3 regions of the uncultured Rummeliibacillus sp. genome follow, and region 3 is predicted to be linked to each of the others. Evidence: riboswitches for the same ligand, from Rfam matches in the RefSeq annotation. Region 3 holds a riboswitch; each other region holds the start of a gene.
The links. Region 3 has a riboswitch for thiamine pyrophosphate ahead of thiT (energy-coupled thiamine transporter ThiT). Riboswitches for the same ligand answer to the same signal wherever they lie in the genome.

Region 1 (3,283 bases), on a different contig from region 3:
TTCGTAGTACTACTCGCATGATCATCATGATTATGTTGTTTATTTCCGCTATTATGTATCTCGGATACAACATTTACATCTGGTTCTATTTTTTTTATAATTTCCGTTGCTTTTTTCTCCAAGTCTTCCATTTGATCTGGATTTGAAGCTTTAATTTGCAATTTTTTGGTTACAAAGTCAACAGAAGAATGAGTGACTCCTTCAAGTTTTCCTACTTCAGTCTCAATCTTCGCTGCACAATTGGCACAATCCAATCCATTCAAATATAAAGTTCTCATAATACTCGGATTATTTTTTTCTAGTATTGTAATATCAGGTTCTAGAGTTTTGACTTTCTTCTTTGCTTCAGCTACAACATCTTCTACTTGTTTTTCATCTGTTTCCATTAAAAGTGACTTTGTTACAAAGTTCACTGAGCAATTTGAAATCCCATCTATTGTTTTAACACCATTCTCAATTTTTTGAGCACAGTTGGCACAATCTAATCCTTCTAATATGAGTTCACGTTTTACTTTTGCCTTTCCTTCGTCCATTTGTTATTCACCCTCTTTATTCTTTTCCTTCATTTGTATGAATCATTGCAATTGATACTAGTTGGTGTACGTGTTCATCTGCTAATGAATAAAAGGCGAGCTTTCCTTGTTTTCGAAATTTCGCTAATCCCATATTTCTTAATAATCGTAAATGGTGCGAAGCAGTTGCAGTTGAAGAACCAATGATATTTGCTACATCGCATACACATAATTCCTTTTCTAAAGTTAAAGCATATGCAATTTTTAACCTTGTTGAATCGGCTAATGCCTTAAATAGCAATTCAACACCATTCACTTCTTCTATTTGCTGTTTTATCTTCGTTACTTTTTCTTCGTTGTAACAAAATACTTCACAACTATCTGAATTCGTTTTCTGAGCATCTTTACTCAAATCATCCACCTCAGTCAAACATCCGTTTGAATATAGTATATGCTTCAAACTTTACAATTGTCAAAAATGTCCTCAAATTATATTTTTTATCCAGATTATCTTAATAATGAAAAGTCTTGCATAAATTTTTGTACGTGATAAGCTATATAAGGAAACTGAATAGCACTAGGGGTGTCCGAGGACGGACTGAGACTGAACACCGGTGTTCTAAACCCTTTGAACCTGATCTAGTTTACGCTAGCGGAGGGAAGTGAGTTATATAAGTAATGATTCTTGTTATTTAACCCACTCTCCTATTGAGTGGTTTTTTTATTTGTACGAAACAACAATTAAATATTATTGATTCTACTAGGGGCGCCAATTGGCTGAGATTGTACCCTTTGAACCTGATCTAGTTTGCACTAGCGGAGGAAAGTAGTTTATGAGACATGTTATTTAATGTTTTACCGAAACTGCTTTCTTTATAGGAAGCAGTTTTTATTTTGTTTTAGGAGGGAGAAAAAATGACACTTAAGTTAAAAAATATTTCTTATAGCTATAGCAACAAGGACAAACAAAAAAATCAAGTAATTTCAAAACTGAATATGGAGATAAAAAAGGGAGAATTCATCTCTATTGTAGGTAGAAGCGGGACTGGGAAAAGTACCATTTTAAGATTAATGACGGGTCTTCTTCAACCCGACGAAGGTGAAATCCGCATTGATGATCTAGAGATTTCTTTAGGTGATGTTGGCTATATGCCACAAAAGGATTTACTACTTCCTTGGCGTACGATTCTCGATAATATTTTAATTGCGTCTGAAATTCAAAAGGATTTACATATATCGAAGGATGAAGCGAGGGTTTGGTTACAAAGAGTAGGCCTTAGTGAATACGAGCACGCACTACCAAAACAACTTTCTGGAGGTATGCGACAACGTGTAGCTTTTTTACGTGCCCTATTAACAGGAAAAGATGTGCTTTTACTCGACGAACCCTTTGGAGCCCTTGATGCATTGACAAAAAAGGAAATGCAATCTTGGTTATTATCCATTTGGCAAGATTTAAACAAAACGATTGTTTTTATCACACATGATTTAGAAGAAGCCATTTTTGTTAGTGATCGGATTTTGTTATTACATCCAGATCAACGGATAGAAGAAATTTTAATACCCTTGCCACGTCCACGAAAATCGGAAATGCTTTTTTCTGAAGAAATCGTAACACTACGTCAAGAATTGGAGAAGAAAATTGCAAATGAAAGCACTCAAAAATTTTCTACAAACCTATAGTTTATTTATCGGATTTTCAATCATTGTACTTGCTATTGTTGAATGGCTTGTACGGTCTAAAATTGTTCCAAGTTTTATCATACCAGCACCAACTGGGGTTGTATCAATGATTTTTGCGAATTGGCAACCACTTTTAATCGAGCATTTAAGTGCCACAATGTTAGAATTTTTTATTGGATTTTCTATCGCTGTCATTGGGGGCATACTTATTGCAGTTATCATGTTTTTCTCAAAAACTATTGAAAAGATTGTCTATCCAGCAGTGGTGATCTCACAAATGATACCTATTATTGCACTTTCCCCAATCTTTGTACTGTGGTTTGGATATACCATCTGGAGCAAGGTGGCTGTCACTTTCTTAATCTGTTTCTTCCCTATTGTTGTGGGAACTTATGACGGTTTGAAGTCCTGTGATAAAGAATATATCGAAATGCTACGTTCGATGGGCGCAAACCGATTTCAAATTTTTCAAAAGTTACAAATCCCAATGGCACTGCCTTCCTTTTTCTCAGGCTTTAAAATGGCCATTGTTTTTGCCCTTGTTGGAGCCACTATTGGAGAATGGCTCGGTGCAAGTGAAGGGTTAGGCTATTATAGCAGAAGAATGTCAGGAAACTTAAATGCCGAAGGCGTCTTTGCAGCTATCACAGTATTAACCATTGTAGGTATTCTATTATTTGCATTAGCGTCATGGATAGAAAAAAGAGTTACAAATAAATGGAGCAAAGCCAACTAAATTAATAGGAGATGTTAAACATGAAGAAGTGGATGAATATTGCAATTGTACTTTTCTTAATCGTATTTTTAACAGGTTGTAATGGAAATAATCAAGCTTCCACAGAAAATGGCAAAAAACTAGATAATATTAGTATCATGCTAGATTGGTATCCAAATGCAGTCCATTCTGCCATTTATGTAGCAAAAGAGAAAGGTTATTTCAAAGATGAAGGTTTAAATGTAAAAATTGAAATGCCTGCAGATACAAATGATCCTCTGAAACTTGCAGCTACGGGAAAAGTAGATTTGGCAATCAGCTATCAAAATCAAGCAATTTTATCAAAATCTGAAGGAATCCCGATTGTCTCTAT
Region 2 (3,283 bases), on a different contig from region 3:
CACATCATGAAGAATTGTCATCTTATCTCCCTCTACTGCTAAAGCAGCCGCACAAATGGAACTAAGTAAGCATCCTGTTCCTGTCACTTGTGTCATCAATAGATGACCACCTGTAACACTTCTCACTTCTTCACCATCTGTTAATATATCTGAAGGTCCTGTTATAATAACTAAACAGTGATATCGACTCGCTACTTGTTTTGCCACTTGTTCAATATCAATTTCCCCTTCACCACTGTCTACACCTTTCGCATGCCACTCTACACCTGCAATTGTTGCTAATTCCCCAGCATTACAGCGGATTAAATCGACTTGCACTGCTACCAATAAATCTTGAACGGTTTGTTTTCGATATGCCGTGGCACCAACACCAACAGGATCAAGTACAACAGGTATCTGTCTACTATTTGCCTTACGCCCTGCAAGTATCATTGCTTTCCTAGTACGATTGTTAATCGTTCCAATATTAAGCAATAACGCAGATGCATTGGATACCATTTCTTCTACCTCTGACGATTCATCTGCCATAACCGGTGAAGCACCAATTGCTAGCAACCCATTAGCAGTAAAATTTGCTACTACATAATTCGTCATGCAGTGAATAAGAGGATTAGTCATTCGAATTTTAGATAAACTCATAGCTAGTCACTTCACCTTTCCAATCTTCAAATGTCCAAGGCATCTCCCAGAACTTCCATTCATAATAACAGCTTTTTTTAAAATGCGATTTTAATCGTGCTACTTTTTCAGGTTGCTCTTCTGCAAAGCGATTCATCATCGACTTTTGCAATTCAATTTTTTCTTTATAATCTGGGGAACTGTACATAGCAATCCATTCTTCATACAATTTGACACCGGGTTTCGCATTTTTATACTTTTCTCCGATTTCTTGATACAGCCAAGGACACGGCAACATTGCTGCGAATGCTTCTGCAACATCACCATTATGGGCTGCATTATACATATGACTTACATAATTATATGCAGCTGGAGCAGGTTCAAATTCTTCTAATTCTTTTTCTGTACACCCGAGCTCTTGAAAAACTGTTCGATGTAATTCAAGCTCAGCTGCATTGATAAAACTGGCTGTTTCTAGGAAATAGTTAATATCTTCATTCGCCGTTGCTTTTGATGCGGCAATAGCCAGTACTTTTGTGTAATTTTTTAAATAATAAGCATCCTGCATCATATAAAATTTGAATTTTCCAATTGGCAGCGTCCCATTAACCAATCCTTTTACAAACGGATGCTCAAAACTTCCTTCCCAATACAAATTTGTTTCTTTTCTCACTTCTTCACAAAATGTCATTCTAAGTCCTCCTTAGTAGTTGGACGTAGACGCAAAAAAGTCTCCATGAATGGACATAGAGACTTAAAGTGTTACGTTGCTCCCTACGTCAGTATTAACTGTCAGGTTCCAAGGGTCAGGTTTTACCTTCTCAACACAAAAGTGTCCCCCCGCACATAAATATTTGTTTTGGGTACAAAAAAACTCTCCAAATTATGGAGAGCTACTGTACAAAATTTCTTTGAATGTACTTTGCTCCCTACGTCAGTGTTAACTGCCAGGTTCCAAGGGTCAGGTTTTACCTTCTCAACACAAAAGTGTCCCCCTGCAAATATTTAAGTTACTTTTATCGTAGCATTTATGAATTAGCTACTCAAGGATAAATTTACCTACTCTTACTATTCCATTTTGGAATCAATACTTCCTTTATCAATCATATCTCTACTTTCAAATTCTCTGTTAAGCTCATTAAAAGGAGATGGTCAAATGAGTGAATGGAATGCAGTTTTATATGATCAAAAGCACAATTTTATTTCAAAATTTGGCGGAGGTTTAGTCGAATTGCTAGCACCACAGAGAGGTGAAAATATCTTAGATTTAGGCTGTGGTACAGGAGATTTAGCTAACAAAATTGCAAATCAAGGAGCCTTAGTACATGGCATCGATGCATCAGAAACAATGATTCATCAAGCACAAACAAAATATCCACAATTACAATTTTCTGTAAATGATGCTACGCAAATTAACGTACATCATCAATTTGATGCGGTATTCTCTAATGCCGTATTACATTGGATCAAACAACCTGAAATCGTTGTACAAAATGTTTATGATGCTTTAAAGTCAAATGGCCGTTTTGTTGCTGAAATGGGTGGGAAAGGAAATATCTCTTCAATTGTAAATGCGATTAAACAAAGTATGACTGAATTGGGTTATGCGTATATTGAAGATTACTTTCCTTGGTACTTTCCTACAGCTGAGGAATATAGTAAATTATTAGAACGGGCAGGCTTCCAAGTGAAGATGATGACATTATACGAACGCCCAACCCAGCTTATTGGAGATGAAGGGATCAGAAATTGGTTGCAAATGTTTAGTAATAATATTTTTCAACATTTATCTAATACTCAAAAACAGAATGTTATTCAATTATGCGAAGAAATTTTAAAGCCTCAGTTATATAAAGAACATACTTGGATTGCTGATTATTGGAGGCTCCGGTTTGTTGCAGTTAAATAGACAAAGGAAAGGCATTTCAATTAATGTGGAATGCCTTTTATATTGAACTTCAACAGTTTATAGAATCTGTTAATGCACTATAAATAGCTTTGCTACTTTCTAAAAAAGCTTGAATATCACTAGATATGTATTTAGAAATAAAATAAGTTTGCGAAGTAATCTGCTGAAATAAGTTTAAGGATTGAATCCTTAGTATGCCTTCTTCTCCTTCTTTTTGCACAACACTTTGTGGTAAAAATGCAATTCCCAGTCCCTGCTTAACAAAATTTTTTATAACTTCAGTTTGATTAACTTGCATACTTTTATGTGAAGGAAATTTACCTGTAAGCACATGCTGAATGTCTTCCCAGTATGGTGCATATTCATGGGTTAAAATGGTCTCATTTTTCAATAATTCAGTTGCCTCTACTTCACTTTTAGAGGGTGAACTCACTAATTGAATAGCTTCATCTGCAATCATTTCAATCTGCAATTCTCGTATAGGTATTATTTTAGATAGACCGACATCTACTACACCACGGTAAACAGCTTCTCCTATCTGATTGGAATTTAATAGTTCAAGCGAAATCTGAATATGTGGTTTATTGGCATTAAAATGCTCGATAATCTTTGGTAATGTTGAGTTAGCAATCTGCGGGGCTGCACCAACTGTTAGATGAGACGTATAACCATCTAAAAAAGCTTGTGTACTCCTTAGCGTTTCATCAAGCATGTCAACTAATTTTTGTGCTTTGACGTAGAAATGGGCACCAGCCA
Region 3 (3,283 bases):
TGTATGTTCAAGTTGAGCGACTAAAGATTTATCTGGTGTAATAAAAGTCCAGCCATCACCAGCTTCTACAATATGCTCAGCTTTTTGTGAGATAAATGGTTCTACTGCTAATACCATTCCTTCTTTAAGAATTGTACGATCCCAAGCATCAAAGTAATTTAACACATATTGTGGTTCTTCATGTAGAGAGTGTCCAACACCATGTCCAGTTAAATTCATAATAACTGATAACCCATTATCATGAGCTTCTCGTTCTACTGCTTTACCAATTTGGCTTAAACGAGAACCAGCTTTAACCTTTTTCATAGCACGATCAAATGCACTTTGTGCTACATCACAAATTTTTTGAACTTCTGGTTTTTCAACATCTCCAACGATAAATGAAATACCTGTATCTGCATAATAACCGTTAACATGGCCTGACACATCAATATTAATCAAGTCACCGGCTTTAAGTTTATGATGGTTTGGAATACCATGTGCTACTTGTTCGTTAACACTAATACAAGTGTAACCTGGGAAATCATATTCTGCTTTTGGTCCTGAAACAGCACCTTTTTCTTCGAATAATTTACCAGCTAAATCGTCTAATTCTTTTGTTGTAACACCTGGTTTTGTTGCAGCTTTCATCGCTTCACGAATTTCAGCCATCGCACGGCCTGCTTTCATCAAAGCATCTATTTCTTCTTTCGTTTTTGCAATCATTTGTAACGATCCCTTCTCATTTTATCTACATTTAACTATACCACAATTTAAGAAATGCGGTTTTAGAAAACACCCTGACGTTCTAAACTTATAGCTATCATATTATAGATACAGTAAAAGTTTACTTATACATACAAATCTCCTTAACATCATAAAAATGAAAAAAATTTATCAAATAAAATAACCTAGTTCCTATTAATATAGAAAACTAGGCCAATTGCTTTTTATTAAGCGTCTATTCTTTTTATCTCTTATGCTCTAATAATTTTGGTGCTGTAGTAAAGAGAAGAGATGCTACAATGATTGTTAATATAATGGCAGGTATCATATACGACCCATTATAAATAATTGAGTATAAATACACGTTTTGTTTTCCTGCATATTCAGCAAAGAATACAATTCCTGCCACCGTGTGTGCAATATAGCGTAATAACCCACCTATAAAAGTGCCAAGTGTAATATACGCCACCACTTGCTTTTTCTTTCCTTCCTTACTAGCCTTAAGTAATTGACGTCGGACGATTCCGGCTAAACCTACAACTGTAAACGCAAAGAAATAATCGATAAAGCCTTGTAATGGGGTTAAAATATAACCTCCCATTATTACTTGTAATGTTCCTATTAGGAAACCCGTTACAAGCCCTGGTACTGTTCCCCAACGAAAAGCCATCAACACAATTGGTACCATCACAAGACTAATAGAGCCTCCCTGAGCCCACAATCTAAATGAAAGCTGATCTAAAACTAAACCAATTGCTGCAAAAATCGCAATTTCAATCATCATTAATAATTTCTTATTGTTCAATTTTCATCCTCCTTAGTTCAGATGCAGATCACATAAGTCTAAAGCTTATTCTGGTATTGCCAGAATTAGATATTCACCATAAAAAAAACGACGTCAGGATAGTCCTGACATCGAATAAGTCGGTTTTCTATCCACATTCCTACGCAAGCATTAACTTACAGGTTCAAAGGGTTAGAACTTCGGGTTCACTCTCAGCCGTCCTTTACGGCTCCCCTTGTGGTCGATACATCATTAAATTTTTTTGAACATATTTATTGTACTTAACTTAAGTTGGAAATTCAATAGAGAATAATTCTTTGTCTATTGTAAAACATATGAATCTTTTATCCGCTTTTATACGTAGGATATATATGAATGTTTGAATGGAGGTGATGAATGTGAATAATAATCGTGTATTATCATCGCTTTGTTATTTTAGTGTCTTTTTTGCAGGATTTATTTTACCATTAATCGTGTTCTTTGTAGCAACTGAACCTGAAGTTAAAAGACATGCAAAACGTGCTTTCTTCTCTCACCTATTGTTAATCATACCTACTATTATCGGCGTTATTATCTTCATAGCTGTTATCATAAACTTTGGTTTTGAATCGACTAGTTATGAGTCAATTGGTTTAAATTCAAATGGTTTGTCATACTCATCAAGTGGTGATACATTTATCATGATTGCATGGCTAATATTTATTGTCTTTGAAGTCATTTTATCCCTTGCAGTGTTTATATGGAATATTGTTCAAGGTATAAAAGTTCTTAAAGCTTAGATATTATCTATATGAGGATTTATCATGTCGAAATACAGAAGATCCAAAGAATGGAGTGCTTATTATGCAAGTAAGAAAAGTTGTAAAAGCTGCTATAAAAATCGCACCAATCGTTTATCCAATCATCATAAAAGCCATTGACGCTAGAAAGAAGAAAAACCCTTTTAAAAAATAATGATCATTCCACAATGTATTACTAGAGATAAAAAACCCTTCAATAAATAAGCCATACGTACTTATAGGCTTTCGTTGAAGGGTTTTTATCTTGTTCAGCAATGCAGTTTAGAATGCCCAACTTCCTTTTCTAAAGATAGGCTCTACAGTTCCATCAGGTAGAACACCATCAATATCCATCTCTCCACTACCTACCATGAAGTCCTCATGCGTAATAGAAGTATTGATACCTTTTTCTTCAAGTTGTTCTTTTGAAAGTGCACTTCCACCCTCATAACATGTTGGATAAGCTTCACCTATCGCTAAGTGGTTTGATGCGTTTTCATCAAATAATGTATTGTAATATAGAATGTTCGATGCTGAAATTGGTGATTCATGTGGTACAAGTGCTACTTCACCAAGATATTGTGATCCTTCATCAGCTTTTGTTAGTTCTTGAAGAAGTTCAGCACCAACTTTTGCTTCAGTTTTTACAATCTTGCCGTTTTCAAAGGTAATTTTAAACTGATCGATAATATTCCCTTGGAATGCAAGTGGTTTTGTATTTGACACATAGCCATTGACGCCGTATTTCGATGGCATTGTATATACTTCTTCAGTTGGCATATTAGCGACAAATGATGTACCTTCTGGTGTGTAACTTGCTCCTGTGCACCAAATATGCTTATCAGGTAATTCGATTGTTAAATCTGTTCCTGGTGCAGTGTAATGTAATTTTGCATATCGTTTTTTATTTAAAATAGCTGCTCGTTGATCTAAGTTTTTCAAATGTTGTTCCCAATTATCGATTACATTTCCTTTACCGATATGTACTGTTTTAAAAATAGCTTCCCATAGTGCT

Region 1: another riboswitch for thiamine pyrophosphate. It lies ahead of Q0977_RS07455 (ABC transporter ATP-binding protein); the one in region 3 lies ahead of thiT (energy-coupled thiamine transporter ThiT).
Region 2: another riboswitch for thiamine pyrophosphate. It lies ahead of tenA (thiaminase II); the one in region 3 lies ahead of thiT (energy-coupled thiamine transporter ThiT).

What each region holds. Positions count from the first base shown of each region.
Region 1 covers NZ_CAKQBI010000008.1:93,215-96,497, forward strand. Annotated here, with positions in the region: gene Q0977_RS07445 (heavy metal translocating P-type ATPase) at 1-533, opposite strand, end outside; gene Q0977_RS07450 (metalloregulator ArsR/SmtB family transcription factor) at 550-924, opposite strand; TPP riboswitch at 1,082-1,190, shown strand; TPP riboswitch at 1,265-1,354, shown strand; gene Q0977_RS07455 (ABC transporter ATP-binding protein) at 1,428-2,195, shown strand; gene Q0977_RS07460 (ABC transporter permease) at 2,161-2,931, shown strand; gene Q0977_RS07465 (ABC transporter substrate-binding protein) at 2,952-3,283, shown strand, end outside.
Region 2 covers NZ_CAKQBI010000005.1:126,583-129,865, forward strand. Annotated here, with positions in the region: gene thiM (hydroxyethylthiazole kinase) at 1-639, opposite strand, end outside; gene tenA (thiaminase II) at 626-1,309, opposite strand; TPP riboswitch at 1,373-1,470, opposite strand; TPP riboswitch at 1,528-1,625, opposite strand; gene Q0977_RS05210 (trans-aconitate 2-methyltransferase) at 1,775-2,527, shown strand; gene Q0977_RS05215 (LysR family transcriptional regulator) at 2,577-3,283, opposite strand, start outside.
Region 3 covers NZ_CAKQBI010000009.1:35,593-38,875, forward strand. Annotated here, with positions in the region: gene map (type I methionyl aminopeptidase) at 1-705, opposite strand, end outside; gene thiT (energy-coupled thiamine transporter ThiT) at 950-1,510, opposite strand; TPP riboswitch at 1,630-1,735, opposite strand; gene Q0977_RS07950 (DUF4870 domain-containing protein) at 1,882-2,268, shown strand; gene Q0977_RS07955 (aminopeptidase) at 2,551-3,283, opposite strand, start outside.